Regions from separate parts of the Myxococcus sp. MH1 genome, predicted to be linked through region 1. Evidence: riboswitches for the same ligand, from Rfam matches in the RefSeq annotation. Region 1 holds a riboswitch; each other region holds the start of a gene.
What was found. Region 1 has a riboswitch for cobalamin ahead of AC6JA9_RS20590 (acyl-CoA thioesterase). Riboswitches for the same ligand answer to the same signal wherever they lie in the genome.
Positions count from the first base shown of each region.

Region 2: linked by a shared signal. The riboswitch ahead of AC6JA9_RS37395 (TonB-dependent receptor plug domain-containing protein) and the one ahead of AC6JA9_RS20590 (acyl-CoA thioesterase) in region 1 are both predicted to bind cobalamin.
Region 3: linked by a shared signal. The riboswitch ahead of AC6JA9_RS37385 (hypothetical protein) and the one ahead of AC6JA9_RS20590 (acyl-CoA thioesterase) in region 1 are both predicted to bind cobalamin.

Region 1 covers NZ_AP026947.1:5,166,409-5,176,717, reverse strand. Annotated here, with positions in the region: gene AC6JA9_RS20615 (aldo/keto reductase) at 1-154, shown strand, start outside; gene AC6JA9_RS20610 (hypothetical protein) at 171-977, opposite strand; gene AC6JA9_RS20605 (DUF4130 domain-containing protein) at 1,132-2,235, opposite strand; gene AC6JA9_RS20600 (FHA domain-containing protein) at 2,324-3,292, opposite strand; gene AC6JA9_RS20595 (S1C family serine protease) at 3,280-4,620, opposite strand; cobalamin riboswitch at 4,740-4,977, shown strand; gene AC6JA9_RS20590 (acyl-CoA thioesterase) at 5,104-5,523, shown strand; gene AC6JA9_RS20585 (hypothetical protein) at 5,689-6,372, opposite strand; gene AC6JA9_RS20580 (hypothetical protein) at 6,548-7,030, shown strand; gene AC6JA9_RS20575 (6-phosphofructokinase) at 7,172-8,269, shown strand; gene AC6JA9_RS20570 (serine/threonine-protein kinase) at 8,302-10,309, shown strand, end outside.
Region 2 covers NZ_AP026947.1:9,476,673-9,486,981, forward strand. Annotated here, with positions in the region: gene AC6JA9_RS37395 (TonB-dependent receptor plug domain-containing protein) at 1-1,350, opposite strand, end outside; cobalamin riboswitch at 1,410-1,656, opposite strand; gene AC6JA9_RS37400 (FHA domain-containing protein) at 1,666-2,187, opposite strand; gene AC6JA9_RS37405 (DUF7305 domain-containing protein) at 2,262-3,521, opposite strand; gene AC6JA9_RS37410 (tetratricopeptide repeat protein) at 3,518-4,396, opposite strand; gene AC6JA9_RS37415 (sigma-70 family RNA polymerase sigma factor) at 4,393-4,989, opposite strand; gene AC6JA9_RS37420 (hypothetical protein) at 5,034-6,134, opposite strand; gene AC6JA9_RS37425 (dipeptidase) at 6,294-7,547, opposite strand; gene AC6JA9_RS37430 (hypothetical protein) at 7,816-10,309, shown strand, end outside.
Region 3 covers NZ_AP026947.1:9,465,068-9,475,376, reverse strand. Annotated here, with positions in the region: gene AC6JA9_RS37390 (MXAN_6577-like cysteine-rich protein) at 1-1,263, shown strand, start outside; cobalamin riboswitch at 1,283-1,498, shown strand; gene AC6JA9_RS37385 (hypothetical protein) at 1,684-3,060, shown strand; gene AC6JA9_RS37380 (cell surface protein) at 3,057-3,785, shown strand; gene AC6JA9_RS37375 (QcrA and Rieske domain-containing protein) at 3,782-4,273, shown strand; gene AC6JA9_RS37370 (adenylate/guanylate cyclase domain-containing protein) at 4,425-6,107, shown strand; gene AC6JA9_RS37365 (serine/threonine-protein kinase) at 6,284-9,994, shown strand; gene AC6JA9_RS37360 (carbon starvation CstA family protein) at 10,070-10,309, shown strand, end outside.

The DNA of each region.
Region 1 (10,309 bases):
CTTGTCACGGCCGGTGGTGACGGCGCCCATCATCGGCGCCACGAAGCCGGAGCACCTGGAGGACGCCGTGCGCGCCGTGGACCTCAAGCTCACGGCGGAGGAGCTTCAGCAGCTCGAGGCGCCATACCAGCCCCACGCGCTGCGCGGCATGTGAGCCGCGCGCGGGCACCTCAGAGGTCCATCTGAGGTGCGGACCTGGGCGCCTCCATCGGGGTCATGGGGCCGTCCAGGAACGCGGCGCGCGGTCCGGCGCCGCCATAGGCCATCGCCTCGATGCGGTTGACGCCGGGAGAGGCCGGGTCCCTCGGGTAGCACTCCGCCTCCGTCTCCTGGAGCTTCAGCTCCGGGCGGTGCTCGCCCATCCGCTCGATGCGCGGGGGCACGTAGCCGACGGCGTCCTCGAAGGCGTAGCGCGTGAGCAGGCGCAGGGTGGCCACCGGCCCGCAGCGCACCTCTGGACGGCGCACCATGTTGCCGCCGATGGTGAGCTCTCCCGGGTGCGCGCCACCCACGTTGGACACGCGGACGGCCTGGGGAACCATGGTGACGGCCCACGTCTCCTGGCAGCTCACCACCACGTCCGGCACGGGACGGCTGACGAGCTTCAGCGGCGCGTACTCGCCCGCGGCCATCGCGGTGCGGATCAGCGGCTTCCACGGGGGGATGGTGCCCTCCGGCATCAGGTTCGTCCGGCACTCCATGGACGTGCCCGCGTCGTCCGCGACGAACACCACCTGCACGTTGCTGAGGTAGCGCGCGCCGGACGCCTCGGCCCGCTCCAGGAAGCGCAGCACCAGCGCGCTGCCATCCTGCGCGAGGCCGAAGGGCATGGAGATGGCCCAGGGCGAGTCACCGGACTCGAGCGCCAGCTCCGGTGGGACGACGGTGACGGGGGGGCCGCGGCGCGGCACCACCGACGAGGTCCGCGCGCACGCGGCGCACAACAGCAACAACAGGGTCAGGGCTGAACGACGCATGGCGTCCCCTCCGAGAAGCGCACCTGGGCCAGGTCGAGGCTAGCACCGCGCTCACGCGCCCGGCTGCAGTGCCCTCCGGAAGGCAATCATCCAGGAGCCCTGTCGATATGGAGGGCGGCTTCGCGCGTTGTCGAGGCCGCCCGCGTGCGCCCGCTCAGGAGCCCAGGGCCTCCGGGCTCTTCAGCCACTGCGCCGCGGCGCGCACGTCCGCCTCGAAGTGGATGCGGGCCTCCGCGCGCTCGCGAGGGTCCTGCCGACGCAGCACGTCCCACGGCGCGAAGGTGGCCAGCGCGCCGGGAGCCCATTCGGAGGGCACCAGCCGCCCCCGCCCCACGTCCAGCCGGAAGCCCGGTCCCAGCAGCACCTGCCCCGCGGCGCCGCCCAACGCGAGCAGCAGCCGGGGACGCACCCGCGCCGCCTCCGAGGCCAGCTCCTCCCGCAGGGCCCGGGTCTCCGGCCAGCTGAGCGCGCCCGAGCGACGCCCCGGCCAGCGGGCCCGGGACACCCGCAGGTCCGAGCTCCGCAGCCCCGCGCGCGAGAGGACCAGCTCCAGCAGCCGGCCCGAGGGCCCCACGAAGCACGCCGCGTCTCCCTCCTCCCGGGTGCCGGGCACGTCCCCCAGCAGCAACACCCGCGGCCGCGCGTGGACCGGGTCCGGCGACGCGGCGCGGGCCGGAAAGGGCCCAGGCTCCGGGAACACGAGCCCCGCGCCGAAGGACAGCCTCGCCCGATCCCAATGCGCGCTGGCGTCCGGCGTGAAGAGGCTCCAGTGGAGCGAGGGGAAGCGCCCCACGAGGAAGGGCGCGGCCAGCCGGACGACGAGGTGCTCCGGCCGGTACCACGCGACATGGCGCGCCTCTCCATCCGAGGCGGCGCGATGGAACCGGACGCGAATCACCAGCTCCCGCAGGTCCCGCCGCACCGCGCGCTCCATGCGCCGCAGCCGCTGGACGTCCCGGTCCGCGTCCTTCTCCAGGAGGCGCCGCTCACCGTGCGTCAGCCGCCACAGCACGCGGTACAGCAGCGCGAAGCGCTCCGGATCCCGGTGACACACCACCTTCTCCGCCAGGGACAGGAAGTCCGCGGGCAGCGCCGGGACGGCCCGGGCGCCACCACCGGACAGGAGCGGGTCCACCCACTGCGTCCACGCCCCCTGCCCCTGTTCGAACTCCACCCGGTCCGGAGGCATGCCGCGCACCAACAACCCACGCGCCACCTCCCGGAACGACGACAGCTCCGGCGCCACGCTCACTCGCACCTGGACCTCCTGGTCGCTCGACCACCCGAGCGACGCAGGCTACCTTCCAGGTCTGACACCGCCAGCCCACCCAGGGCGTCGTCGCGCGCTACTCCTCCTTGGCGAGCGCGTCCACCTGCTCCTGGAGCCCGTCCAGGTCCTCGAAGAAGGACTCCACGGGCTGGGCGCGGGCCACCCGGAAGACGGGCGGCAGCAGCGTGCGGGAGAAGTCGAGCGACGTGCTGAAGGGCTCGTTGCCCAGCAAATCGTTCGCCCGCGACACGGCGCCGAAGGCCAGCGTCACCACGACGAGCACCCGCACCAGCCGCGCCGGCTCCCACCGCGCCACGTAGCGCAGGTGCCAGAAGAGCCCCCAGCCCATGAGGAGCAGGAACGTCGCGTGGTACACCCAGGAGAGGCTCGCGCCCAGGCCCAGGCTGAAGCCCAGCGCGGCCACCAGCAGCGGCAGCGCGACGGCGCCCAGCAGCACCAGCGCGCCGATGGTCGCGTGCGCGCGGTAGTGGAAGTGGCGACGGGAGATGCGGCTGGCCACCGCCCAGCCTCCGGCCCACAGGAGCGTGAGCGTCAGGGGCATCACCAGGGCCACCGTGAGCTCGCCCCAGTCCGTGCGCGCGTAGTTGCCCAGGTAGGACGCCAGCGCGCTGAACAGCAGCAGGGACAGCATCGCCACGGGGAAGGCGCGCGGGTGCTCGAACACGCGCTCGCGGGGCTCGCCGGACACGGTGCTCACCACCGTGGGCGGCACCGCGTGGTTGCGGGCCCGGAAGCGCAGCACCGTGTCCCCCACCGCCACGCGGGTGTCGGGCACCAGCTCCAGCTCCGCCAGCTGCGTCCAGGGCTGCACGCGCCAGGTGCCGTTGTCGCTGCCGACGTCGCGCAGCACGAGCGCGCCGTCCTCGCGGCGGTCGATGCGCAGGTGCTCGGCGGAGACCTTCGGGTCATCCAGGATGACGTCGTTCGAGTACGCGCGGCCCACCGTGGCCGGGAAGCGCTCCAGCCGGTGACGCGTGTGGACGGAGTCACCCTCCAACACCTCCAGGAAGATCACTTCGTCCACGACAGCCCCTCCAGGTAGCGGCGCGCCAGCTTGCGCGCGTTGTCCGCCGTGAAGCCGCCCAGCGTGAGGCTGGTGTCCACCCCGCTGGTGCTGGCGTTGAGCGCGGCGGCGCGCAGCACCAGGTCATAGAGCCCCGGGAAGCGCTTGTACGCGCGCAGGCACATGGCCGCGCGCACGGGCAGCCCGCCCACGTCCACGAACTCGGAGGTGCACCGGAAGTTGGTGACGTCCTCGCGCGAGGCCTCCACCGTGTCCGGGTCCTGCGAGAACAGCGCGGTGTAGAGCGCGGAGAAGCGCAGCGCGCCCAGCTCCTGGCTGGAGGCCTGCTGATGCAGGAAGGCCACCACGCCGGTGCGGTGCCGCGAGGACAGGTAGATGTCCTCCTCGGACGAGCACTGGTAGTTCGTCACGGTGTACGGCACCTCCGGATCATGCGGCGTGTCGCCCCAGCACTTGAGGAAGGGAATCCACCGCCCCGGGACGTGGTAGCTGCCCAGGGCCTGCTTCGGCAGCGAGGCCGCGAGCATCTGCTCGGTGAGCCGCTGCTGGTTCTCGATGAGCTGCGCGCGCACCGTCTCCAGCAGCGCGGGCGTCGCGTCCGGCGCCATCTTCAGCGCCCGGCCGAGCAGCGTCCTCGCGCGGTGCACCGGCACCAGGAAGCCCAGCTGGTTGCCCATGGTGGCCACGTTGACGCCCACCACGGTGCCCTGCCCCGTCAGCGTCGGGCCGCCGCTCATGCCCGGGTTGATGGCGCCGCTGAAGTGCAGGCGCTCGTAGAGCGAGTCCTGGATGAAGCCGTTGTACGTGCCCTCGACGATGGTGGTGCCCAGGTCATGGGGGTTGCCCATGGCGAACAGGCGCGCGCCCTGGGGCGGCTCGCGGTCCTCCAGGACGAAGTAGTCCTTCACCGATTCATCCATGCGGATGACGGCCAGGTCGTGCACCACGTCCACGTCCACCAGGCGCGCGGGCACGGGCTCCCCGCCGGTGCGCAGCACGAGCTGCGCGGTGTAGTCCTCCGGGTGGAGCACCACGTCGGAGACCACGTGGTAGTTGGTGATGGCGTACCCGTCGCCCGAGACGAAGAAGGCGGAGCCGATGGAGGAGCGCGTGCCCGAGCGGCGCTCGATGATGCGCACCTGGGCGACGCGGTTCTGGATGCGCTGGAAGAGTTCGTGGGTGGCCGGGGGCAACACGGCCGGAGGCGGCTCGGGCGCGGGAGCGGGCACGACGTCGGGTTGGCTTCGGACGGCGGAGGGCGCGCCCGGTTCGGATGGGGCGACGGCCGGCGCCTGCCCCAGCACGGCGACGAGGAGGAAGACGAACATGGATGCGGCGCACGCTATCCCAGCGCCGCGCGCGCGGGGGTACCGAGTGGCGGGGGCATGAGGCCTCCGGTGCGCTCGTCGACCCACCTGCCCTGTTGGCGACGCGCCGGGCAGCGGGTAGGGTCCGCCCCGCCCGAGGTGCCTCGTGGGGGTCCACGAGGTTTAGCAAGGGAATCCGGTGTGAATCCGGAGCTGCCCCGCAGCGGTCAGTGGGAACGAACGCCGTCGAACGCACTGGTCCTCGGCAGACGAGGGCTGGGAAGGGACGGCGCCTAGGACGCCAGCACGCGCCGCGATGAGGGGCGGGTGGTGGGAGGCCCACGGAGCCCGAAAACCTGCCTCGAGCCCATCTGGGACGCGGACAGCGCCCCGGGTGGCGCTTCGCCCCCGGCCTTCGCGGGAAGGTCAGGCCATCCCTCGCGGCCCACCGCCGCCCTCGGAGGTCTTCATGTCCGGGGAGGCCCGTGGGCCAGGAGTCCGTCCATGAGTCACATGCAGCCGTCCCTCCCCTCCTCCGCCACCGAGACGCGGATGGTGGACATGGTGTTTCCCGATCAGACCAACCACTACGGCACCCTCTTCGGAGGTCAGGCCCTGAGGTGGATGGACATGTCCGCGTTCATCACCGCCAGCCGCTACACGCGCCGCACCGTGGTCACCGCGTCCAGCGAGCGCGTGGACTTCCACATGCCCGTGCAGCAGGGGCAGCTCGTGGAGCTGGTCAGCCGCGTGACGGCGACGGGCCGCACCTCCGTCACCGTGGACGTGGAGATGTTCGCCGAGGACCTGCTCACGGGCGCGCGGGAGCTGTGCACGCGCGGGCGCTTCGTGCTCGTGGCGCTGGATGAGCACCGCAAGCCCACCGCCGTGCCCCCGCTCTTGCCCGAGCCGGGTGCGCAGTGACGTGAAGCCCTGAAACGCAACGTGCGCCGGGGCCGGCTCCTCGGGCTCCGGCGCGCACTCCAGCAGATGGCATCACGCGGGGACCCGCCCGCCTCCGAGGCGGCCCGCTCGCGGCGCCGCCCAGGGCGCCACCGGGGATTCATTCGTGCGCGAGCCGCGCGGTCGTCACGACTCGGAGGCCATCCGCCCCGCGCGCCCCCGGCGCCACGCCGCGTATGACGCCACCAGCGCACCGGCCAGCGCCCCCGCGAGCGCGCCCAACAAGCGCCGGGGAACCACGCCAGGCGTCGTCGTCGGCTCCAGGCGGAACGTCTCCAGCGAGGCTCGGACGCTCGGCGCCAGCACCTCCCAGCGCACCGCGGGCGCGCTGACGACGACCACCGCGTGCCGCCCCTCGGACGCGAGCCCCGCCACCAGCACCGTGCGCGTCTGCCCCGCGTCCCGCAGCGTCCCCAGCACCTCCACGCGCGGCGCATCGCCTCCAATCCGGTCCACGCGCTCCGGCGACAGCACCACCCCCAGCTCCCGCTGGAAGTGCTGCATCACCGCCGACGCGAAGTCGTCACGCTCGGACGGGCTCGCGGAGAAGCCGCGCTCCACCACCGACACCAACATCGTCGCGGCCTCCGGGCCCTCACCATCCGCGAGCGCCGCGGACAAGGCCCTCGGCGTCTCCGCGTCCAACGTCACCGCCCCCGCCACCGAGCCCGTGTACGGCTCCCACCGCACCATGTGGAACCCCTCGGGCGGACGCAGCACGTAGCCGTCGCGCCGCAGCTCGGTGCCGAGCGCGCCCGACAACAACAACCACCCTCCTGCCACCCACGAGAGACTCACACCGCGCAGCATAGGTCCCCCGCGCCCCGGACGCGGCCACTCGCGTGCCGGGCCGCATGAACCCATGGATACCCAGAAGACACGGCTTCACGGGCGCGGAGCCCGCCGGCCCGGCACACCGCGAAGTCAGCGCCCGGCGCGCCTTCGTTGTGACATCCCCGTCGGGCACGGGTAACCTCGCGCCGAGATGAATCCTGCAGCCCGGGTGGAGATGGAGGCTCGCGCCGACCGAGCGCTGCGCCGTGGAGAGCTGGTCGAGGCGCTCGACCTCTATGAGGCGCTCCTCCTGGCATTCCCGGACGACGGCGCGCTCGCCGACAAGCTCGCCAACCTCCGCGAGTCCCTCCAGCCCCTGGAGCTCCAGAAGCTGGAGGCCTCCCGACCGCCCGAGGAGCCTGAGCTCCCGCTCGGCCCCTCCTCACCCGCCCAGGAGGGTGAGCGCCTGTTCGCCCTCGGCGACTACGTGGGAGCGGCCGCCGCCTACCGCCGCGCCGTCCAGGAGCGCCCCGACAACGAGCTCTTCAAGGAGCGGTTGATCGAGGTCTACCGGATGGCGAAGGAGATGCCCCTACAATCTCCGACAGACAAGGCGCTGCCCAAGGCGCCCCAGCCCCGTCTGCAGGCCCTGCTGGACCGCGTCGCCTCTCGTCGCCGCCTCAAGCGGGACTGATGGAAGCTCGCGTTTCCACTCGGAAATCCGATCCGTGAGGTGATTCGCGCGTTGCACCCCGGCGCGGGGGCCTCCTATCATCAGGTCCGACGTCGCTGTCATGGTGGGCACTCCTGCCTCTGACACCCGCGTCCGACCCCTATGGCCCGTTCACTGAGACTCGGAGTCCTCACCGGTGGCGGAGACTGCCCCGGGCTCAACGCGCTCATCCGCGGCCTCGTCAAGCGGGGCACGCACGAGTTCGGCCACGAGTTCGTCGGCATCGAGAACGGCTACATGGGCCTGGTGGAGCCCGACCTCACGCGTCCCCTCACCGAGGAGGACACGCGCGGCATCCTCCCCAAGGGCGGCACCATCCTGGGCACGTCCAACCGCGCCAACCCGTTCATCTACGCCTTCAGGGAGGGTGAACGTTGGGTGGAGCGCGATGTGTCCGACGCCGTGCTGCGCCGCTGCGAGGCGCTGAAGCTCGACGGAGTCATCGCGGTGGGCGGCGACGGCACGCTGTCCATCGGCCACCGGCTCAGTGAGAAGGGCCTCAAGGTGGTGGGCTGTCCGAAGACCATCGACAACGACCTGAGCGGGACGGACCAGACGTTCGGCTTCGACACCGCGCGGCTCATCGTGACGGAGGCGTTGGATCGGCTGCACTCCACGGCGGAGGCGCACGACCGGGTGATGCTGGTGGAGATCATGGGCCGGCACGCGGGCTTCCTCACGCTCGAGAGCGGGCTTGCTGGCGGAGCGGACGTCATCCTCATCCCGGAGATTCCCTACCGGGTGGAGTCCATCGTGGAGAAGCTGCGCCGCAGGGCCACGCGCCGCCGCAGCTTCTCCATCATCGCCATCTCCGAGGGCGCCTTCCCCGTGGGCGGCACGCTGGCCGTGCTGGACAAGGCCGAGGACGTGCCCGGACGCGGCGTGGTGCGGCTGGGCGGCTCCGGCAAGGTGTGCGCGGACCTGCTGGCGCAGCACGTGGAAGCGGAGATCCGCGTCAACGTGCTGGGCCACCTGCAGCGTGGCGGGAGCCCGAGCGCGGCGGACCGCGTGCTCGCCACGCGCTATGGTTGCAAGGTGCTGGACCTGGTGCGCGATGGACAGTGGGACCACATGGTGGCCCTGCGCGCCGGAGAGATTGTCGCGGTACCGCTGAGCGAGTCGCGCAAGGAGCGCCGGGTGGACCCTTCCGGCGAGCTGGTGCGCTTCGCGAAGAGCATGGGCATCAGCTTCGGGGACTGAGGGAGGGGGAAGGCACTTTCGCCGCACACGTCATGACGCTCGTCGGCCGCCATATCGGTCGCTATCGCATCCTCGAGCAGCTCGGCTCGGGGGGCATGAGCGTCGTGTACAAGGGGCTCGACACCGCCCTGGACCGTGAAGTGGCCGTGAAGGTGCTGCACCCCCACCTGGCGGGCAAGGACGAGTCGCGGCGGAGGCTCGCGCGCGAGGCCCGCGCGGTGGCCAAGCTGCACCACCCCAACATCCTCGAGGTGTTCGACTTCTCCGCCGCGGACGCGCAGGACGCGTTCATCGTCACCGAGTACATCCGCGGCCAGACGCTCAAGACGGTGCTCGACGAGGGGCCCATGGATCCGCCGGAGCTGGCGGCCATGGTCATCCACGAGCTGGCCGCGGCGCTCGCGCATGCGCATGAGGCGGGCGTCATCCATCGCGACCTGAAGCCCGAGAACGTCATGGTGCGCGAGGACGGCATCCTCAAGCTCATGGACTTCGGCATCGCGCGGCTGCTCGACATCGAGGAGCGGATGACGGTGACGGGCACGCTCGTGGGCTCGCCCGCGCACATGTCCCCCGAGATCATCGAGGGCCTGGAGGCCGGCCCCGAGGCGGACGTCTTCAGCGTGGGCATCATGTTCTACGCGGCCATGACGGGCCGGCTGCCCTTCTCCGCGCCCAACACCACGGCCACGCTCAAGCGCATCCTCGACGGCGACTACGAGGACCCGCGCCGCCGCGTCCCGTGTCTGTCGGATGAGCTGGCGGACATCTGCGCGCGCTGTCTCCAGAGGGACCCGAACCAGCGCTACCCTGACGCCGGCAAGCTGCGCGACGCGCTCGCGGACTACCTGGCGGGCCTGGGCTTCGCCCGCGTGGGCGAGGAGCTGGTGTCGTTCTTCGCCGACCCGCCGTCGTACCGGAAGCTCGCGCGCCAGCGCATCGTCGCGTCGCTGCTGGAGCGCGGTGAGCGACTGCTCGCGGAGAAGCGCACGCCGCGCGCGCTCGGCTGCCTCAACCAGGTGCTGGCGCTGGACGCGCAGAACGCGCGGGCGCTGGGGCTGCTCAAGGGCATCCAGCGGGCGCAGCGCGCGCGGAAGTGGCGACGGCGCGGCATCCGGCTCGCGGTGGGGCTCGCGTCCCTCACGGCCGTGAGCCTCGGCGGCTACAAGCTGTACCACGCGCCCGCCGACGCCGCGTTCCATCCGCCCGAGGCGAGCACGCCCTCCACGCCCCCGTCCATGACGTCCGGAGGCCGCGAGCCGAGCGGCCCCGAGGCGACGGCGCCCTCCTCCACCGACCCGACCGGGGCTGGGCCCGCCGCGCCCACGGGCACCGGCGTGGCCCCCGGCGCGCTGCCGCGAGCCCCCGAGGGTCCAGGCACTCGCACGCCGTCGCCCCGGAGCGAGGGCTCGCGCGGCATGGCGTCGAAGAGTCCTCCCACCGAGGCGCCGGGCACCCGCGCCGACGCGCTGTCCCTGGTCCCCGGCGGGCCCTCCCCGCGCACGGGCGGTCCGCGCGCGGTGGGCGGCACACCTCGCGCCGCGGACGATGCGCGCGCGGTGGGAGGCCCTGGTGAGGAGCGCGTCGCCGGACGGCAGCCCGGGGCGAAGAAGGTCTTCGCCACCATCCTCGTGCGGCCCTTCGGGGTCATCCGCGTGGGCGACGGCGCGCCGAGCGCCCAGGCCCTGTCGAAGCACGACGTGGAGCTGTCCCCGGGGCGCCACACCGTCACCATCTCCTGCGACTACTGCCTGGACGTGAAGGAGGACATCGAGGTCCAGTCCGACGGCGAGAACCGCTTCCACCTGGGGGCCCAGCCCAAGCCGTCACCGCTCTCGCTCGAGTACACGCCCGCCGAGGCCACCGTGCGCGTGGGCGACCAGGTGCGCACCGCCCGCGACAGCGTCCAGCACCCGTTCGAGATTCGCGCGCCGCGCGGCCCCGCGGGCTTCCTCCACACCGTCGCGGTGGAGATCTCCCACCCCGGCTACAAGACGGAGCGCCGCGTCGTGCAGCTGCGCCCGGGAGAGCCGACGCTCG
Region 2 (10,309 bases), 4.3 Mb from region 1:
CGCGTCCGCGTAGAGCGCCCGCTCGGGCCTCAGCCCCGGATTGGGCAACAACGTCCCCTGACGGATGTACAGCTCCAGGAACGACGGCGCGCGATGCGACTGTCCCGCGTTCGCCCGAAGCCCCACGCCTCCGCCCAACGACAGCCACGCGCCGACCTTCGGCGAGAACAACCAGTAGGGCCCCACCCGCTCGAACCGCAGCGACGGCACGACGCTCAACACGTCAGCCACCAGCGCCCACTCGTCCATCACCATGACACTGCCGCGCCACCAGCTCGCGGACTGCGCGCCCCTCGCCTGGGTGACCTGCTCACCCGACGACGCCACCGTGGCCGTCAGCGCATGCCCGCCCCCGAGCAGCGTCCGCCCCTCCACCTCCACCCCACCCACGACATGCCGCTGCGGACCTCCCGCCCCCAGCAGCCCCCCCGTCACCTCCAGGCCATCGCGACGGAAGAAGCCCCTCACACTCGCCTGCGTCCCCGACCACCGCACGCCCAATGACAGCCGGTCCAGGTCCTGTCGCCCCGCGGACTGGGGGTTCTGCACCGTGCCCGGAATCGCGCGGTCCTCCAGCGACAGCTCGGACAGCACATCCAGCCGCGAGCCCCCCGGGAGCCGCCGCCGATACCGCAGCAGCACGCCTCCCCCCTTCGCGTCGTTGCGCGCGCGCGCCTCCGCCGTGACGGGGTTGTCCGGCACCGCGGGCAGCTCATCCAGCTCGTACGCGAAGTCCCCATCGGAGCGCCCCGCGTGCAGCAGCACCAAAGCGTTCCCGTCCAACAAAGGCCCGGTGATGGCCACGTGCCCCAGCGCCGTGTTCCAGCTCCCGTAGACCACCTCTCCACTGGCCCGCACGTGCGACGACGGCGCGCGCGTGACGATGTTCACCGCGCCGCCGAGCCCTCCCGAGCCATAGCGAGCCCCCGCGCCCCCGCGCAGCACCTCCAGTCGCTCCACCAATGCGGCCGGCACCTGCGACAGGTCCGCCATGCCGCCCGCGCCGTTGAGCGGGATGCCATCCAGGAACACCAACACCCCGTTCGACGCCGCGCCGCGCACCACCAGGCTCTTGCTCTGCCCGTAGCCACCCGAGTCCTGCACCGCGAGCCCCACCGAGCCCACGAGCAGCTCCGCCGTGTCCCGCGCCTCGCCCGCATGCTCGCTCGCGTCGATGACGGTGATGGCGCCCGTGGGGTCGCGGCGCTCGGGGGCGTCGGGAGGCGGCGGCGCCTTGCCTCGCACCACCGTCGCGGGCACGACGACGTCGTCCGTCGCCTGCGCGCGCGCTCCGGAAGGCAGGCTGAGCGCCAGGCACACCAGGTGCCCGGCGAGGAAGGTGCGCCGCATGCTCCGCCTTCCGCTCTCTCCATCGAAGAGAGAAGGCCATCCGCCCGTGCCGCCACGCGACACGTCCGCACCCTCGGGCAGGTCTCCTGGCTGATGGACTCCAGCTCCAGGCGCACGACGCGTCTGGCTGGAAGGGGGCTTCCGCCTTCCCCCGGAGCGTCCGCCTGGACACCGCCGGAGTGGCGACAACCGAAGTCCCCGGCCCTGACCTCAGGGCGGCCCATTCACAGTGGCGGGACCGCGCCGGAATCGCACCGGCTTCCCTCTTGAAAGCCCGACATGGGCACCCAAGGGCGCACCCCTTCTAGGAGCTGACTACCAGCGCGTCAAGCGCACCCGGGACGACACCTCGCACGCGCGCGCGTAGGACTCGAAGGCGCTCGCCTGCAGGAACACCACCTGCGCGCCCCCCAGTCGCAGCGAGGCCTGGCTGAACAGCGGCGTCGAGCGCCCCGGTACAATCAGCACCCCCTCCACGAAGGTGCCGCCGTGGCTCTCCAGGTCCGTCACGCTCCACACCTCGGTGTGCGGTTCCGGACGGAAGCGCGCGTGCTGTCGCGACACGGTGGGCTCGGGCAGGACGATGTCGCACTCGGGGCTGCGGCCCACCATCACCTCCGGCCCTCGGCCAGGGAAGCGCGGACACAGCTCGAACACCACGGGCTCCACGACTCGCGATGGAATCGGCACCTTCAGCGTCGGCGGCTCCGCCTGCGCCACGGAGCGCGGACGGCTCGGCATGGAGTCCCACACCAGAACGGGCCACCCGACCTCCCGCAGCAGGGCTTCGCGGTCCTCCTGGAGCCGGGACATCAGCGTGGACAGACGGTGGAGCACGACGAGCCCTCCAGGCCGGGAAGGTGTGCACGCAAACCTGTGCACGCCCCCTCGCCCTGTCCACCCCCCTTGCGTCACTCCACGGTTCCGCAGGCGCTCGCCAGCGAGAGGATGTCGGCGTCGTAGTGCAACGCCAGCGTGCCGGACGACTCGATGTGGCGCACGAAGACGGAGCCGAACACCTCCGCGTTGCCGCTAAGCGTCAGCGTGGCGCCGGGCGCGTAGAGGTTTCCCGCGAGCACACTGCCCGCGGAGATGCCCAGCGTCCCCGTCCCCGCGGCGTACACGCGCACCTTCGCCGGCGCGTCCACGGACCCCAGCAGGAGCTGGCCGGCCACCGTCATGTCGCCGCCCACGAACAAGTCCAGCTCCCCCGGCGGCACCACCTCCACCGAGAGCCGCTCGCCGATGACGACGCTGTCCCGCACGAAGAGCGCGGTGCGCTCGCGCACCACGAGGTTCAGCCGGCCCTGGCCCTCGATGCCCGTCAGGAAGAAGCGCCCGCACGGCAGCTCCAGCGTGCGCTCGCCGGTGAAGCCCTGCAGCGCCGAGGGCTCCAGGTCGATGACGTCGTTGTGGTTCTCGCGAGCGTGGTTGGCGATGAGCCCCTGGATGTCCACCACCGACGCGGTGTCCCCGCACGCGCACGGCGACACCGAGTCCACCGGCTCGCGCAGCACCTCGGCGGCCGTCACCGTGCCGGACATGCTGCGCTCCGCGGGCACCGCCAGCTTGCCCGCCACGCTCAGCGACGCGAGCCCCACGTCGCCGCGCACCCACGCGTCCCCCGTCACCTGCGCGGACACGTTGCCGCTGAGCGGACCGCCGCTGTACAGCCCGCCGCCCACCGACAGGCCGCGCCCCAGCAGGATGCCGTCCGCGCCGCCCGCGCTCAGCCCGCCGCCAATCGTCAGCGTGTCGTTGGCCGCGACGCCGCCGTTCGTCGCCACCGCGCCGCCCTTGCCGCCCGGCACGTACTTGCCCAGCGAGCTCTTGAACGCATCCGTGGTGAGCGACGCGCTGAAGGCCAGCCGCTCGCACGAGCACAGCGCGTAGCGGAAGGCCCGCTCGGCCAGGTGCCCGCTGCACACCTTCGCGCCCGTGAGGCTGTCGCCCACCAGGAGCAGCGGCCCCGTGGACGCGCAGAAGGCGGTGTGGTCATCGGCGGGCTCCTCGCCCTCGCCCGTCGTTGGCCCGGCGTCCGACGAGGCCACCGGCCCCGCGTCGTTGCGGGGCGTCTCGATGAAGGCCACCGGGTCCTTCACCTCGCACGCGCTCCAGGCGCCCACCAGCCCCAGCACGCAGAGGACCTTCGTCACGTTGGCGCGACTCATCGACCTGAGACCTCCTTCAGCCGCTTCCGGGCCGCCACGGCATGGGGCGAATCGGGGTGACGCGCGAGGAAGTCCTCCAACGCGCGCACCTCGCCGTCCCGGTCCCCCAGCGCGCGCAGCGCCTCGGTGACACCGTGGCTCGCCTCTTCTTCCAACAAGCCCCCGGGCCAGCCCTTCAGGGCCTCCTGGTACTGGCGCAGCGCCCCGCGCGCATCGCCCAGGTGCTCCAGCCTCAGCGCGCCCGAGGCCACGCGCGCGACGTACGCGGACATGCCCTGGGGCTCGGCCCGGATGACGCGCAGGTAGAGCGCCTCGGCCGCCTTCCACTGTCCGGTGGCCCGATGCGCGTTGGCCCGGCGCAGCAGGTCCTCCGGCGCGGGCGCGGCGGACGGCGCGCTCATCCGGGGCTTCACCGGAGTGATGGACTCCAGAGCGACCGCATCGGGCACCTGCGGAGCGACCCCCTCCGGCCCTGGAGGCACGGACTGCGCTCGCGCGGCCGCACCGGGCATCGACGGCACGGGCGGCTCCGGCGCGAGCGCCTCGGGCACGGGCACGACGGGCTCGGCGCGGGGCATCAGCGGCGCGGAGGGAGCGATGACCGCCGTGTCCTCCGGAGCAGGAGGCTCCTGGCGACGCCAGAGCTGCCAGGTCGCGACCGCCGCGGCGCCGACCACGAGCAGGGCCCCGCCCATCCACCAATGCGGCCGGTGTCGCCGACGCGGCGGCGGCGACGGCGCGTCCATCGCGGCCAGGAGCGCGGCCTGCACCAGCGCTGCGGACTTCTGCCGCGACAGCCGGCGCGCGGGTCCGGAGCCGTCATCCAACGGCGTGAGCAGCTCGTTCGGCCCGTCCTCATCCACGAGCCGACTCATGCCGCACCTCCCTCCGGAGCGCCACCCGCATCCGTGGCCAGCGCGCGCAGCGCCGTGCGCCCCAGCCGCAGGCGGCTGCGAATCGTCTCGAAGGGAATCCCCAGCTCGTCCGACACCTCCGGCACGCTCATGCCGAGCACATGGTGCAGCACCATCGCATGCCGCTGCTCGTCGGGGATACGGTCCAGCAGCATCACCATGCGACGGCGGTGGACGTACTCGTCCGGCGGCGCGTCCTCGGACGGCACCGCCGTCAACTCGGCCGGCTCCTCGCCCCTGCGCGCCTCGGTGCCCCGGGCGCGCCGCAGCCACGCGAAGGTGGTCCTCGCGACCACCCGGTCCGCCCACGAGTGGAACTGCCCCTCTCCCCGGTACGAGGGCAGCCCCCGGAGCAGCGCGATGAGCGCCTCCTGGGCGATGTCCTCCACGTCCCCGTCGCCGTGCACCAGGTAGCGCACCAGGTTGCGCACCCGGGGCAGGAGCTCCAGCAGCAGGGACTCGGCGGCCTCCTTGCGCCCCTGGATGGCCGCCTGGATGCGCGGGTCCACTCCAGGTCTTGCCCTGCCGATGGCCTCCGGACCCGTGCTCGTCATCGACCCCATGGAGGGAGGCCGAGGCGAAAACGGGTCATCACCGCTCATGGCAGCAGCACCAGCGCCAGGGACGCCCTGGGCCGGATGGCCCAGCCCTGATTGCGCGGCACGAAGTTTCCGTTCTCGGAGTAACCCAGCTCCGGCCGCCCCACCGCCGCGTCGGCGGCCACGGACAGCTCCACGGCGAGCAGCCGCGAGAAGCTCCACCGCAGGGACGTGTCGGGCCCCACCAGCAGCGCGGGGATGAAGCGCGGCTTGGCGGCCTGGATGCCCGGGAAGTACGACTCCGTGCTGCGGCCGAAGAGCAGCAGGCCCGCCCCCGCGCCCAGGCCCCAGCGCAGGGCGCCCGTCTCCAGCAGCGGGAAGTCCAGCCACAGCCCGCCCGAGTACTGCTCCAGCTTCACGTCGGTGCGCCCATCCGGGAGCATGCGCGCCAGGCTCAGCGAGAGCAGCAGCCGCAGCCGCGCCGAGGGGAACTCCCACCCGGAGCCAATCAGGAACCCCTGTTGGCCGGAGTCCGTGTACCCATCCAGCGCGGCGAGCCCGCCCACCATCACCTGCCACCGCAGGGAGCGCGCGTCCTTCGAGGCCGGCGGATAGGTCCACAGCTCCGGGGGCACGACGACGGGGCCGGCCTCGGGTTCGAGCACGGGCACGGGGGGCGCGGCGGCCTCCACCACCTCGCCCAGGGGCGTGCCCGCCTCCACCGCGCGCAGGGCGGAGCGCACCACGAGCGCCACGGCCTCGGCGCCCGCGGACCACTCGAGCGCGCCGGGTTGTCCCTCCAGCTTCGCGGTGCGGACGAAGAGGTGCCGGCTGCCGGGCTCGGCGAAGTGGACGCGCAGCTCGGAGCCGGAGCGCTGGAACCAGAGCACCGCGCGGGCCTGGTGCGCGTCCGCGAGCTCGACGGCGGAGCGCCACTGGGCCTGGGGCGGGCCCTCCAGGGAGGGGCCCGGCATGGCGCGCAGCTCCACGGGCAGGTCGCTGCTCTGTCCGCGCACGCGCTCGAGCAGGGCGCCGTCCTCCGCGGAGGCGATGCGCGCCACGGCCAGCCATGCGCCGCCGCCGTCCTCCGCGCGAGCCTCCACGCCCAGGCACAGGGCGGCGACGAGCCCCAGCCGAATCAACACGACGCCCGATGCCATGAACGCGAGGCTAGCTTTCGCGTGTGGCCGAAGGAAGCCCCCGGGTTCCCCGGACCCGCTGTACAGCAGGTGCATCGGAAAAGACGCGCCGCGCCTGCAATCCCGGGCGGACAGGCGTCACGTTCCCTCGTGCCGCCGCCTGCCCTCGCGGGACTGGAATCAGCGCCGGACGCTGGGGGGTGAGCGCAGCTCGCGGCTGACGGCCTCCGCATCGCGGAAGACCCGTAGGAGGTTGCCGCCCAGGATCTTGTGCAGCTGCTCCCGCGTGTAGCCCCGGGCGAGCAGCGCCTCGGTGATTCGCGGCAGGTCCGCGACCGAGTCGAGTCCCTCGGGCGCGGAGTTGATGCCGTCGAAGTCCGAGCCCAGGCCCACGTGGTCCACGCCGGCCACCTTCGCGATGTGGTCGATGTGGTCGATGACGGCCTTGAGCGGAGGACGCGGCACCTTGGCGGCCCACTCCCAGCCGGCCTGGGACTGGGCTCGGAAGCGCGTGACGGGGTCGGAGTCCTGGTGCTTCGCCTCCACCGCGGCCAGGGCGGCGGCGCGCTCCTGGGACATGGCGGCGTAGGCCTTGCGGTAGTCGTCGTCGACGAAGGCGGAGAAGAAGTTCACCATGACGACGCCGCGGTTGGCGGCCACGGCCTTGAGCATCTCGTCCGTCATGTTGCGCGGGTGGTCCGTGAGCGCGCGAGCGGACGAGTGCGAGGCAATCACCGGCGCGCGCGTCACCTTCAGCGTGTCGAAGAAGGTCTTGTCGGACACGTGCGAGACGTCCACGAGCATGCCCAGCCGGTTCATCTCCCGCACCACGTCGCGGCCGAAGTCGGTGAGGCCGTCGTGGTGCTTCACGGTGGTGTCGGTGAGGTCGCCCGACGAGTCGGCCCACTCGTTCGTGTTGGACCAGGTGAGCGTCATGTAGCGCACGCCCAGGCGGTAGAAGTCGCGCAGCACGCCCAAATCGTTCTGGATGGCGTGGCCGCCCTCGACGCCCAGCAGCGTGGCCAGCCTCTTCTGCTTGCCGGAGCGCGCGGCGACGATGTCCTTCGAGGACAGCGCGAGCACCATCTGGTCGGGGTGCCGCTCCACCGCGGTGTGCACCGAGTCGATGATGCGCAGCGCCTGGTGGGTGTAGCGGCCGGCGTACTCCTTGGGCTCCACCCAGATGGAGAAGAAGGCCGCGCCCAGGTTGCCCTCCCGCGCGCGCGTCAGGTCCAGGTGCCCCTGGCCATTGGGCGGCTTGGAGCCCACGTCGAAGCCCTCGTTGAGCATGCGCAGGGGCGTGTCCACGTGGGTGTCGATGATGAGCGCCGAGTCATGGATGGCGCGGGCCTTGGCGGAGACGGGCGCGGGCGCCGCGGCGAGCGACGGGGCGGTTCCCAGGACGACCAGGGCGGCGAGGACGGAGCGGTTCACGCAAGGCACCTCGGGACGGCGGGACGGGTGGGCGCACTCTTTCACGGAGAGGGGATGGGTTGAAGCCGCGTCCCCTCGGGACGAACGTGCGTCCAGGCACGACGCAAGCGCCCCGGGAACGGTGCGCCAGGGGCCCCATCCCGCGCGCTCCCGAGTGAAGTCCACCCTGGCGCGACGCATGCAAAACCTCCGGCCAGGTCCCTCCCGACGCCGCGCGTCCCCCGATGCGCACCCGGGCTCGTCCGATGGGGAACCAAGGAGCCGGTCGATGGTGTGGCAAGTCGAGGCAGCTCAAGAAGCGGGCAGCATCCGCATCACCTACGACCTCGAGTGGCTGCACCAGGTCATGCTCGCGTCCGCGAACTCGATGGTGCCCTTCACGAGGTTCTCGACGGGCGCGAACCTGGGGACGCGGTCCTATCCCCGCTCGTACAGCCCGGGCTTCGTGCTGGGCCGGGGCAAGCCGCTCGACACCTCGTCGAAGGGAGGCGGACGTCAGCCGCTCAGCAACGGGGGCGGCATGTACTCGCTGCTCTCCCTGTTCGAGGAGGGTTGCGCTGGGCTGGCCGTGCCGCTCAGCGACATCGCCATCCTGTCCAAGCGGGCGGTGTGCCAGGCGGTGCTCGCCGGCTTCGTGCAGAAGGGCAAGAGCTTCCACGTCGAGGGGGGCACGCGGCTCGCGATGGAGCGAGGCCCGGGCTGGCAGATTCACGGCTATCCGATGCTGTGCATCCTCGGAAACGAGGCGCAGGCCTTCCCCTCGAAGCTGAACAACCAGGGCCAGTGGCGAATCATCCAGTGCGTCTTCGGGGCCAGGCTCACGCGCGCGCTGCGCGCCCGCGGCATTGGCATCGAGGTCGTCTCACGCGAGGGCTTCGGCTCGGTCTTCCCCACGCTCGCGGACATCCCCAACGGCATCCGGCTGGACCCGGGGCTCTTGCCTCCTGCCGCCGGGGCCGAGGCCATCATCGAGGCGCTCGACTTCACCGGCGAGTTCATCACCGCGATGCTCAAGGTGATGCCCAAGGTGGTGCCCTCGAAGGTGCCGCCGGTCATCAAGCTCATCACGTCCCTGGAGGGCTATGGGGATGACCAGCTCGCCGCGCTCGACCGCCTGATGTCGGCCTTGCACGCCCTGACGAACAACTCCCCCAAGGCCACGGCGGCGAACTACGCGGAGCTCATCGGCAACTTCAACGGCAGCGAGGTGGCGTGCTCCTGGGCCTTCGAGAACAACCAGGTCTCCTACACCCTCGCGGGCGTCCTCCCACGCGTCCAGGGTCCCAAGAAGAAGCGCAAGCCCGAGCCCGATGACTCAGGCTACGGGTCGGAGTCCGAGTACGAGGATGACGACTCGGACCTGCTGCCGTCGAGGAAGCCCACCAAGGGAGACGGAGACGCGCCGGTCGAGGTGAACGACAGGCTCGTCCTCAAGAAGGCCTCGCTGGTGTCGGGCATGGCCGCGCTCCGGTCGGCGACGATGTTCGGGATGCTGTATTCGAACTGGCTGTTCTCCTCGAAGGGCGGCGCCAAGCTGGACTCCCAGGGCGAGCCCCTGCCCATCCAGTCCTGGGCGCCCTACTTCGAGCTCGACCATGACGAGCTCTACGCGTCACTGGACAGCAAGGTCGGCACCCGCGTCCTGGTCTTCGACGGCGCGCCCAATCCCATCAACATCGACAACAAGCCCTTCGTGTCCGCGCGAGAGCTCGGGGCCATCATCATCGACACGACCAACAACACCACCCTGGAGCGGGCCGAGTACCTGGCCTTCTTCCAGGGCTTCCTGGCCACGTCGAAGACGTCGCGAGCAGGCGGGTTGCTGATCCTGGTCGAGAGCGCGAGCAAGCACCCGACGGGAGGAGACCTCGTCCACGGCATCATGCGTGTCTGTGGCACCCCCCTGTCGGTCCAGACCTTCTTCGATGGGCTGCTCAAGCACCAGCTCAAGCTCAAGTCCAAGGAGGGGAAGACGGCCCGGGAGCTGAACGTCCTCTCCTCCGTGGAGACGAACTTCCGCAGGATGATGCTCGAGCAGCGCCTGCTGATGCGCAACCTGGACCTCTTCAACACGGGCATCGACTTCGACCGCCCGAACCTCAAGCTCCCCGGGAGCCTGTCGCTGGGGAGCCCCCTCGTGGTCATCCAACCCCCGAGCCAGGACGTCGTCGTGCCCGTCCGGCCCCGCGTCCATGACTTCCCCCTGCTGAGCCCTCACAACCTGGGCAAGGTGAAGCGGCGGGTGCTGGCGGAGCCCTCCCCTCGGGTCATCGACTTGCCTCGCAAGAAGAAGTCCCAGGTCTCCGGGAGCCAGGAGTCGGGCTCGCCGCGGGACGGGGAGAAGGAGGCCGAGGACCTGGAGTCGAAGCGCAAGGAGTACGAGGCCCTGGGACACTTCAGCGACCCCAGCGCCCTCCCGAAGCTCGACGACGAGGGGACCTACTACGAGGAGGACGACATCTACTGCCTCCAGCGCTACTACCTCCAGGGCCACCCGCACGTCGCGGTCCTCCCCGGCATCAGCCGCGTCCAGTGGCGGGAGATGAACCGCTCCGCGTACAGCACCGCCGTCCATGGGGCCATCACCACGGCGACGACCGTCATCATCCAGCCGCTCCACCGCCACCGCAACCACTGGGCGCTGCTCTACATCACGCTCGGGGCGCCGAACCTCCTGGGACGTCGCAAGGCGAAGCTGCTCTACATCGACCCGCTCAGCCCCGACGACGTGCCGGTGGAGGACCTCCAGCTGCTCAACCTGC
Region 3 (10,309 bases), 4.3 Mb from region 1:
GGCTGCTCCGAAGGGCTGCTGCGCTGCTCCGGCGCGTGCGTGGACGGCCAGTCGGATGCGCTCCACTGCGGCGCCTGCGGCAACGTGTGCCCCGATGCGCAGTCCTGCCGCGCGGGACGTTGCACCTACGACGTCGTGGCCGCGTGCTTCACCAACGGGCAGCTCGTGGGCCTCCAGGCGGGGACGGACCAGCTCGGACCTCGCCGAGAGTTCGGCGCTGGCATCCAGGCGCTCGCGTCCTGGGACGGCTTCGTGCTCGGCGCGGACATGACCAACGGCAAGCTGCTCCAGGCTCCTGGAGGCAACCTGGGCGCGCTCGTCGAGGAGGACTCGCTGGGCGTCGTGTCCGGCTCCCCCAATGACATCCTCGTGGACCCGCCCCACGTGTACGTCATCGACTCGGTGAACAACACGCTCCAGGTGCTCCGCCGTGACGGCCCGTCCCACGGCAACGGCCTGGGCCTGCGCACCGTGGGGCAGTTGAACCTCGGCCCGAACACCAGCCCTCAGGCGCTCGCGCGCTTCGGCGACCTGCTCTACATCCCGCTCTTCGGCACCGGCAGCTCCAACTTCCAGCACGGCAACGCCGTGGCGCGCGTGGACATCTCCGACCCCACGCAGCCGCGCAAGGTGGACACGCTGTCGCTCACCGGCCTGGACCTGAAGCCCTTCGACGGTACGGGCTCCATGCCCCTGCCGTTCTCGGTGACGGCGACGCGCACCCACGTGTACGTGGCGCTCACCAACCTCAACCCCGCCAACGACTACCGCCCCAACGGGCCGGGCATGCTCGCGCGCATCGACCCCGCCACCGGCGCCGTCAGCGCCATCGACCTGGGCCAGGAGCGCTGCCTCAACGCGGGCTACGTGGAAGCCGTCGGTGACCAGCTCGTGGTCGCCTGCATCGGTGAGGCCATCTACGACACGGCCAACGGCTACATCGCCACGTCGGTTCGCTCCACGGGGCTGGTGCTGGTGAAGAACGATGTCCCCGTGGCCTCCTACGCGCTGAATCCCGGCTGTCAGCCCGGCGCACCGGGTTGCCTGTTGTCGGTGGCCAGCCGCTTCGCCGTGTCCCGAGGCGCGGTGTACCTGGCGGACACCAACGCGGGCCGCGTCTTCGTCGTGGAGGTCGGTGATGGCACCCTCACCGAGCGCAGGGGCTCCTCCACGCCCACCGCGAAGGGCCCCGCGCTGGAGGCGTGCCCGGTGGACCCTCGACGCCCCGTGTCCAACGCCATCGACGTCACCGCGCTCCATTGACAATGCCTGTCGCCCGCCATATCCCGGCCGCGTCCTCGGTGCCGTCGTGCGAACCACGGCGGCTCTAGGGAACCCGGTGCGAATCCGGGACTGCCCCGCAGCGGTGTGCAGGAACGACCGCCGTCATTGAAGCACTGGTCCCTCACGGGACTGGGAAGCGACGGCCACTAGGTGGGCGCCCTCCGGGGCTCCCGCGCCTGCGAGTCCGAAAACCTGCCGTGGACCCGTGCCCCTTGGGCACGGACATCACCGAGGCCTCCGAGGGGAGGCGGCGGAGGCGTCAGCCCATTCACCGCGCACCGTGGGGTGCTCGGGTGCCCGCCTTCGACCGCGTCCTCCTGGAAGCCCACCCGCCCGTGGGGGCGGAGAGGGACGAGGACGCAGATGAAGACGGCTGAATCGAAGCGCGCGAAACCTTGGATGAAGTCCGCATCACTGGCCGTGGCCTCCTTCGCCGTGGCCCTGCTCGGCACCGGTTGCAACCCGGAGTGTGTCGACCCGTTCGACTGCCGCGCCGACAATGGCGAGGCCCCCGCGGGACAGCAGTGGGTCTGCGTCGACGAGCGGTGCGAGACCGAGCCCCTCCCCACCACCCCGACGCCCGATGCGGGGACGCCGGATTCGGGCACGCCCGACGCGGGCCCGCCGGACTCCGGGACGCCGGATTCTGGTACGCCGGACTCCGGCACGCCCGACGCGGGTCAGCCGGACTCGGGCACGCCCGACGCGGGTGAGCCGGATGCAGGTGCGCCGGACGCGGGTGAGCCGGATGCCGGCCCCGTGGTGGTCGACTGCGCGACGGTGCCGCTGGACCCGAAGCTGGGCACGCTCGTGCTCCAGCCGGGCTTCGTCGCCGCCGAGTCCGTGGCGCTGTCGCCGGACATCCTCGCGCTCGGTGCCTCTCCGGGTCCCACGTATGCGTTCTACGGCATCCAGGGACGGGGCAAGGACGCCGCGCTGTACTCGCTGGGCACCTGGCCCGACCTGCTGCCGGGCACCACGAAGCTCTTCGACATCATCACCCCCGCGGACCGCGAGGGCGGCGCCACGGTGTACCCGAACGGCTACGTCATCAACGACGGCCTGCGCGTCTTCACCGGCTACACGCTGGGCGCCACGGGCTCGCCGGGCAACGTCGCCGCGTATGACCTGGCCACGCCGGCCAACTCGAGCTTCGTCGTCGCGCCCAAGAACTTCTCCGCGGCGGCCTTCACGTCCGGGGAGCTGAGCGCGGTGCTCGTCAACGGCGGCGGTCTGGGCTCGGCCTCCGACCTGGCTGTCTATGGTCTCGTGACGTCCACGGACCCCATGGGCACGGTGCGCGCGGTCAACTTCCCGCAGGGTGACGTGGTGGGCAGCGGCTTCACCGCCGTGACGGACACGGGCGTCGCCGCGCTGGGCTACTTCGACCAGAACTTCGTCAACGTCCTCCACGGCGTGGCGCCCACGACGCTCGCCACCGCCATCACCAGCGGCACGCCGCTGGACCTGGGCACCCAGGCGAAGGTCGACGTGGGCAGCGACTTCAACGACGTCGCGGCCTTCGGCGGTGGCGTGGTGCTCAACCGCGGCGCCTACGCTCCCCCGGACTACGACTTCGTCGCCACCGACGTGTCCCGCTACGCGCTGTCGGTCGGCGCGAATGACGCCGTGACGGTGGGCGCGCGCGTGCCCGTGCTCACCTACGTCAACCAGTGCACCACGGTGCGGATGCTCAAGGCGCTCGGCTCCGACGTGCTCGTCGGCGTGTCCGACCGCAACGGCCGGCGCCTGGTGCGCCTCCAGGTGGCGCCGTGAGCACGCGCGCCTCCTCGTGGTTCGGTCGCGGCACCGTGCTCGCCCTGGCGCTGAGCCTGTCCGCGTGCGGTGGGGACGAGGCTCCCGTCACGGACGACGACGCGGGGCCCGGTGACTCGGGGACCGACGCGAGCCCCTCGCGGCCCGCGGACCCGTACGCCGACGAGGTGGTCGAGTACCTGCCCGGCCCCGGCGCGGGCTTCGGACAGGACCGCTTCCCGTCCATCGTCCTGGGCGCGCCGGTGGGCGCGGGGCTGGACAGCGGCTCGCTGGATGTCCTCTCGCTGGGGCAGGGTGGCTCCATCACCCTGCGCTTCACGGACCTCGCGGTGGTGGATGGCCCGGGCGTGGACCTGCTCGTCTTCGAGAACGGCTTCCTCATCGCCGGAGGCCCGCGCGCCTTCACCGAGCGGGGCCGCGTCTCGGTGAGCGACGACGGCGTGCAGTGGCACGAGTTCCCCTGCGCCCCCTCGGACGCGACGAACAACTACCCGGGCTGCGCGGGCGTGCGTCCCGTGACGGCCAACCCCGCCGCTGGCATCAGCGCCACGGACCCCGCCGTGGCCGGCGGTGACGGGTTCGACCTGGCCACCGTGGGCCTCGCCCGGGCGCGCTACGTGCGCATCGTCGACGCGGGCACCAACGGCTCGGCGGGCACCTCCGCGGGGTTCGACCTGGACGCCGTCGCCGTGGTGAACGGCGTGTCGCTGACCGCCGCGCCATGACGGACCTGGACCGCCGCGCCGCGCTCCTCACGTTGGCCCGGGGCGGCTGTGCCCTGGCCACGCTGGGCGCGGGGTGCGGCGGCGAGTGGCGGGAGGCCATCGTCCTGGACCCTCCGCCCGAGGGCGCCTCCTGCCCCGACCTCCCCCAGCCCGGCACCGCCGCCGAGGGCTGGGTGGAGGTGCGGCTCGAAGCGCATCCGGGCCTCGAGTCCCCCGGAGGCCACGCCCGGGTGCACGCGCCCGAGGCCCTGCTGGACGTGCTGCTCGTCCACACGACGCCCGGGTGCTTCGTGGCGCTGTGGCGCATCTGCACGCACGGCGACTGCGGCGTGGACTGGCGGCCCGGGGAGGGCGTGGTGGAGTGCCCCTGTCACGGCTCGCGCTTCGCCCTGGACGGCGCCGTCCTCCAGGGCCCGGCCCGGCGGCCGCTGGCGGCGTTCACCGCGGTGCGGCAAGGCGCGTCCGTCTTCATCCACCGGCCGCGCTGAGCCCCGCACCCGAGGGAGCGGCCCGGCGCACTGTCAGTCCTGACCCGGCGACGGGCCTTTGCGCCGGGAGTCCGGGTCAGCCCCGTCCCCCTCCGGGGCACAGGTCTCCCTCTCTTACGTTGAGAGAGAGTCGTGTAATGTCGGGGATTCGATGTGGCAGATCATCATCAACGGGCCCGGCTACTTCGACACGTCCTATGACTTGCCCGAGGGCGTGACGAGCCTGGGCCGCGCCGACGAGAACGACATCGTGCTGGGCGGAGACCTGGTCTCGCGCCGGCACGCGCGCCTCTACGTGGAGGCGGACATCCTGCGCATCGAGGACCTGGGCAGCCGCAACGGCAGCCGCGTCAACGGCGCGCCCCTGCAGGGCTCCCGGCAGCTGTCCCCCGGCGACTCCGTGGCGCTGGGCGAGAACACGCTCGCGGTGCGCCAGCCCAACACCGTGGAGAACGCCGCCACGGAGATGGTGGACCTGGGCGCCGGCGGCGTCGTGCGCTTCGGCCACGGACAGGACGTGGGGCCCTCGGTCCTGCTCGCCAAGAGCGTGCGCGACGCGGACGTGCTGCGCCTGCTCGACAACGTGGGGCCGGTGCCCTTCGAGGACTTCAACCAGCAGGCCTCGTTCGTCCCCCCGGCCAGCCCCCGCGTGGCGCAGGAGACGCTGGTGCTGATGTTCCGCACCGCGGAGGCGCTCTCCACCGCCACCACGCTGTCCACCTTCCTGGACCTGACGATGGACCGGCTGCTGGAGCGCACCGACGCCACCACGGCGGTGGTGCTGCTCAAGCACCCCACGGGCGCGCTCGTCCCCGCGGCGGTGCGCCACCGGGGACGGCTGGCCAAGGGCGAGGTGCCGGTGTCCGACGCCATCGTCGACGAGGCGCTGCGCCAGGGCCGCGCGCTCGCGGTGGGCGACGTGCGCGACGACCGCCGCTTCGCCGCGCGCGAGAGCGTCATCCTCTACGGCGTGGCCAGCGTGCTGTGCATCCCCATCGGCTCCGAGGCCCCGTACCAGGGCGTGCTCTACGTCAACACCTCCGCCAAGGGCGACGGGCTGGAGCCCATGCTGGACGCGTGCTCGGCGGTGGCTCACCTGGTGGCCACCGGCGTGCAGAAGTTCTCCCCGCGCGACGGCGGCGCCACGCAGGAGCGACTGCGCCGCTCGCTGGAGCGCTTCCACCCGCCCGACGTCGCCGAGCGCCGCGCCACCGAGGCCCAGCGCCAGGGCGGCCGCCTGCCGGGCCTGGAGGAGCGCACCCTCACCGTGCTGCACGTGGAGCTGGTGGGCTTCCCCGCGCTGGCGTCGCGCATCGGCGGGGCCAAGGCGACCAGCCTGCTGAGCGACTTCCACTCGCGCGCCACCGGCATCGTGTTCAGCTTCGAGGCCACCGTGGAGTCCTTCATCGGTGAGTCCATGCGGGCCCTGTTCGGCGTGCCGTACGTGAAGGGCGAGGACTCCGTGCGGGCGGTGCGGGCGGCCTTGGCCCTGCGCTCGGACTGGGAGCGGGCGATGAGCCGCCGTCCCCTGGACGAGCGCTGCTCGCTCCGGATGGCCCTGCACACCACGCGCGCCCTGGTGGGGATGATCGGCAACGAGGTCCGCCCCGACTACACCGCCGTGGGCGAGGGCATGTCCGTGGCCACCTGGCTGGCGGCGACGGGCAACCCCGGGCAGGTGTTGATTTCCGGTAAGGTGCTGGCGGCCGTGGCGGCCCGCTTCGACGTGATGCCCCTGGGGGAGCGGCTGGTGCGCCCCCCCAAGGAGAAGGTGGCCGCCTTCGAGGTCCTCGACGAGGACGTCGGGGTGTTGACCAACCCCGGCCTGCGGTGAAACCCCCTGCGGCAGGTTGACGGGTTGATGGACCAGGGCAAGCCAGGGTTCAATGGGCGCCCGAGTGGTGGACCCCCGCCCCCATGAACGCTCATAACCCCTCCGCCCGGCTGCGCCCGTTCCGGCCCCAGCCCTTTGGCCGGTACACCCTCCTGTCCCATCTGGCGACGGGCGGCATGGGTGAAATCTATCTCGCGAGGCTGGAGGGCGCGCAGGGCTTCGAGAAGCTCTGCGTCATCAAGAAGATCCTCCCGCAGCTCGCCGAGGACACCGACTTCGTCGAGCGCTTCGTGGGTGAGGCGCGCACGCTCGTCCGCCTGAGCCACGGCTCCATCGCCCAGGTGCTGGACATGGGGCTGCACGAGGGCGAGGCCTACATGGCCCTCGAGCACGTGGACGGCAAGGACCTGCGCAAGGTGGCCGCCCGGGTGGGGGACAGGCAGGTTCCGCTGCCGCTGACGTTCATCCTCTACGTCATGGGCCGGGTGCTGGACGCGCTGGCGTACGCGCACCGCAAGAAGGACGACGACGGGGAGGACCTGAAGCTGGTCCACCGGGACATCTCGCCGCAGAACATCCTCATCTCCTACGAGGGGGAGGTGAAGGTCATCGACTTCGGGCTGGCCAAGAGCCGGCTGTCGGCGGCGAAGACGAACCCGAGCATCATCCTGGGCAAGTTCCTCTACATGTCCCCGGAGCAGGCCCGGCACCAGCCGGTGGACCGGCGCGCGGACCTGTACGCGGTGGGCCTGACGCTCTACGAGCTCATCTGTGGGAAGAACCCCTTCGACGGCATCCACCCCGGCGAGCTGATGTCCGTGGTGGCCAACCCGAAGGTGGCGCCGCTGGACGAGGTGGAGCCGCTCACGCCGCGCTCGGTGACGGCGCTGGTGGCCAAGGCGCTGGAGGTGGACCCGGCGCAGCGCTTCCAGACGGCGGAGGAGTTCCGCGGCCGGCTGCAGGCGTGCCTGATGGAGATCGACCCCAGCGCGGGGCCGGAGAGCGTCAGCCGCTTCATGCGCGAGCTGTTCACCGCGGACTTCCAGTCCGAGCGCCGGCTGCTCGCGAGCCTCAAGGACGTGCCGCGCGGTGGCTACGCCGAGGCGCGCGCCGCGGCTCCGGAGCCCTCGGAGGAGGGGGCCGCGCCGCGTCCGTCGCCGCCCGCGGGGGCGATGTTGCCGGCGAAGACCATCCGCCTGGATGGGCCGGTGGAGGCGCTGTCCTTCCATCCGACGCGGCGCAGTCGCGATGGTGGGCCCGTGGATGACGGGGAGACGCGTCCGGGCATCCCGATGGACGAGTCCACCCGGCCCGCCTTCCCGCTGGAGGCGCTGGAGGAGGAGGCTCGGGTGCGGGCGGCCCGGCTGAATCCGGACACGTCGCCCTCCCTGTCCGTGGAGGTGGCGCCCGAGGTGGCCGCCCGCCCGCCCTCGCCGCCGCCCGCCGTCGCGCCCGCGCCTCGGCCGCCGTCGCAGACGCGCGAGGTCCCGCTCACGACCATGCCCGCGGAGGCGATTCCTCCCGCGCCGCCACCGCCACCTTCGCGCCCGGACACGCGGCCCACGGAGCTGGAGCTGCTGCCCGTGGGCGCGGTCGTCGGCCCCGCGGACGGGCAGGGGAGCCCCTACGACGCCACCGACCCCCGCGCGGAGCCGCTGCGTCCCTTCGGGGAGGACCCGCGTGGCGCGGCGTCCCGGCCCCCCACGTTCAGCGGCGGGAACCCGCGTCCTCCTCCGCCTCCCGTCACACCGCCTCCCGCGGCGGTGATGCCCCAGCGGCAGGCGCTCGTGCCTCCTGGCGCGCCGGCACCGGCGTCTCCGGCGCGCTCCGGGGTGATGGTGATGCCCGCTGTCAGCGTGCCTTCCGAGGCGCCGGCTTCGGGTGTGACGACGCGGCCTGGACCTGGGGCCTCGATGCCGTTCGCGGGCGAGCAGCCCGCGTCCGGTGTGACGACGCGGCCTGGACCTGGGGCCTCGATGCCGTTCGCGGGTGAGCAGCCCGCATCCGGTGTGACGACGCGGCCTGGACCTGGGGCCTCGATGCCCTTCGCGGGTGAGCAGCCCGCGTCCGCTGCGACGACGCGCTCCGGACCTGGGGCCGCGATGCCCTCGGCTGGCGAAGTGCCCGCGTCCGGTGTGACGACGCGGCCAGGACCGGGGGCCTCGGTGCCCTTCGCGGGCGAGCAGCCCGCGTCCGGCGTGACGACGCGACCTGGACCTGGGGCCGCGCCGCCCCCTGGGTCTCCGTCGCGCTCGGGCGCGATGACCATGCCCCCGGCCGCCGCGTCCGCGCGCGGCGGCTCCCTGACGTCGAACCCGGGTGTCCCCTCACGCTCGGGTGCGATGTCGATGCCCGACGCGGCGTTGACGTCGAACCCCGGCGTGCCGTCGCGCTCGGGAGTGATGACGGGGCAGGGCTCCGCGTTGACGTCGAACCCGGGTGTCCCCTCCCGCTCGGGAGCGCTGCCAGGGCAGGGCTCCGCGTTGACGTCGAACCCAGGGGTTCCGTCGCGCTCGGGCGCGTTGCAGGTGCAGGGCGCCGCGTTGACCTCGAACCCAGGCGTGCCGTCGCGCTCGGGAGCGAAGGTGGGCGAGCCGGGCGTGGTGGTCTCCGACCTGGAATCTTTGGTTGGTGACGCGGACGGCGAGCTGCCGGTGCTCACGCCCGAGCAGATGGGACACGGCGAGCCGTCGGAGCGCCTGGAGGAGATGGACACGAACCCCCGGGCGTCGCGGCCCGGGCGAGCGGAGCGCTACGAGGACACGCACCCGCGCGCGCCTCGGGACGCGGACACGGACCCTCGGGGTCCACGCGTGGCGGACATGCAGGCCCGCGCCGCCGTCCACGAGGACACCCAGCCTCGCGTCGTCCTGGACGAGAGCCTCCTGCGTGACGCGGAGGGCGTCGCGCGCGACGACGAGGAGCGCTCGGGTGTCTCGCGTCCGAAGACGGGCTCGCGCCGTGTGAGGCCGTCCTCTCCGGGCATGGCGCCCGCGCCGGGGCGACGCACGGGTGTCAGCCGTCCCGTGGTCGTCGCCGTGCCCGAGGAGGAGGAAGAGGACGCGGACGTGCGCGTGTCCATGGCCTCGCACGAGGAGACGCGGCGCACGTCGGTGCCCTCGCGGCCCAACGTCCCCGTCCGTCGCCCGTCGGAGGACACGCGCAAGACCACCGTGCCCAAGCGCGGCAAGCGCAGCTCCGCGCTGACGTGGGTGGTGGTGCTGGGCGGCTTGGGTGCGCTGACGGCGGGAGCGGCGTTCCTCCTGTCGGACCCCCAGGTCCGGGGAATGGTGATGAACCAGCTCGGGCAGCTCGGCCTCGTCGCCAAGGGGCCCGAGGGAGCTCCGGCTCCGAGCCCCGTGGCTCCAGGCGCGAAGGCCTCGAAGGCCCCTGGGGACGGCGCCGCGGAGCCCAAGCCGGGCGCCGTGGTGGCGGAGCAGGCCCCCGTGGAGGCGGCGGCCCCTGGCGAGCAGGCCCCGGCTGACAATCCCGCGGCGGTGGACAGCCCGCCGTCCGCGCCTCCCGAGGCCGAGGCGGCCACCGCGCCGAAGAGCGCCGAGGACGATGACGGCTCGTTGCTGGCGCCCCTGGGGAAGCCGGCTCCGAAGGCCCCCGCGCCGAAGCGCGCCAACACCAATCGCGTGCGCATCATCAAGGGCGCGGGCCCGCAGACCGAGCTGGCACGCGAGTGGAAGGCGGCGAACGCCGAGTTCAAGAAGCTCGAGGCCCTCCGGTCCTGCGACAACCTGGGGTTCCTCTGCCAGAAGCGGGACGACCTGGATGAAGAAGTCGCCGCCGCCCAAGGGGAGTCCAACCCCGAGCTCTTGAAGACGGTGAGGAACTTCAGGAAGCAGGTCCAAGGCAAGCTGGCGTCAGGCGACCCGTGACGCCGTTGCCGTCGTCCTCGGACTTCCAGGAGCCAGGGTGTTGACCGGAAGTCCGGGTCGGGAAAGCCTCGCGGCATGAGCCTCCCCCTGATTGCTGGAGTGTTCCTGGTGGTGCTGGCGCTGGGCTATCGCTTCTACGGAGGCTTCATCGCCCGGCAGTTCCGCCTGGATTCTGGAGCGGTGACGCCCGCGCACGCGAAGAGCGACGGCGTGGACTTCGTTCCGACCAGGCCCTTCTACCTGTTGGGCCAGCACTTCAGCGCGATTGCCGCGGCCGGGCCCATCGCCGGGCCCATCCTGGCGGCGCAGCAGTTC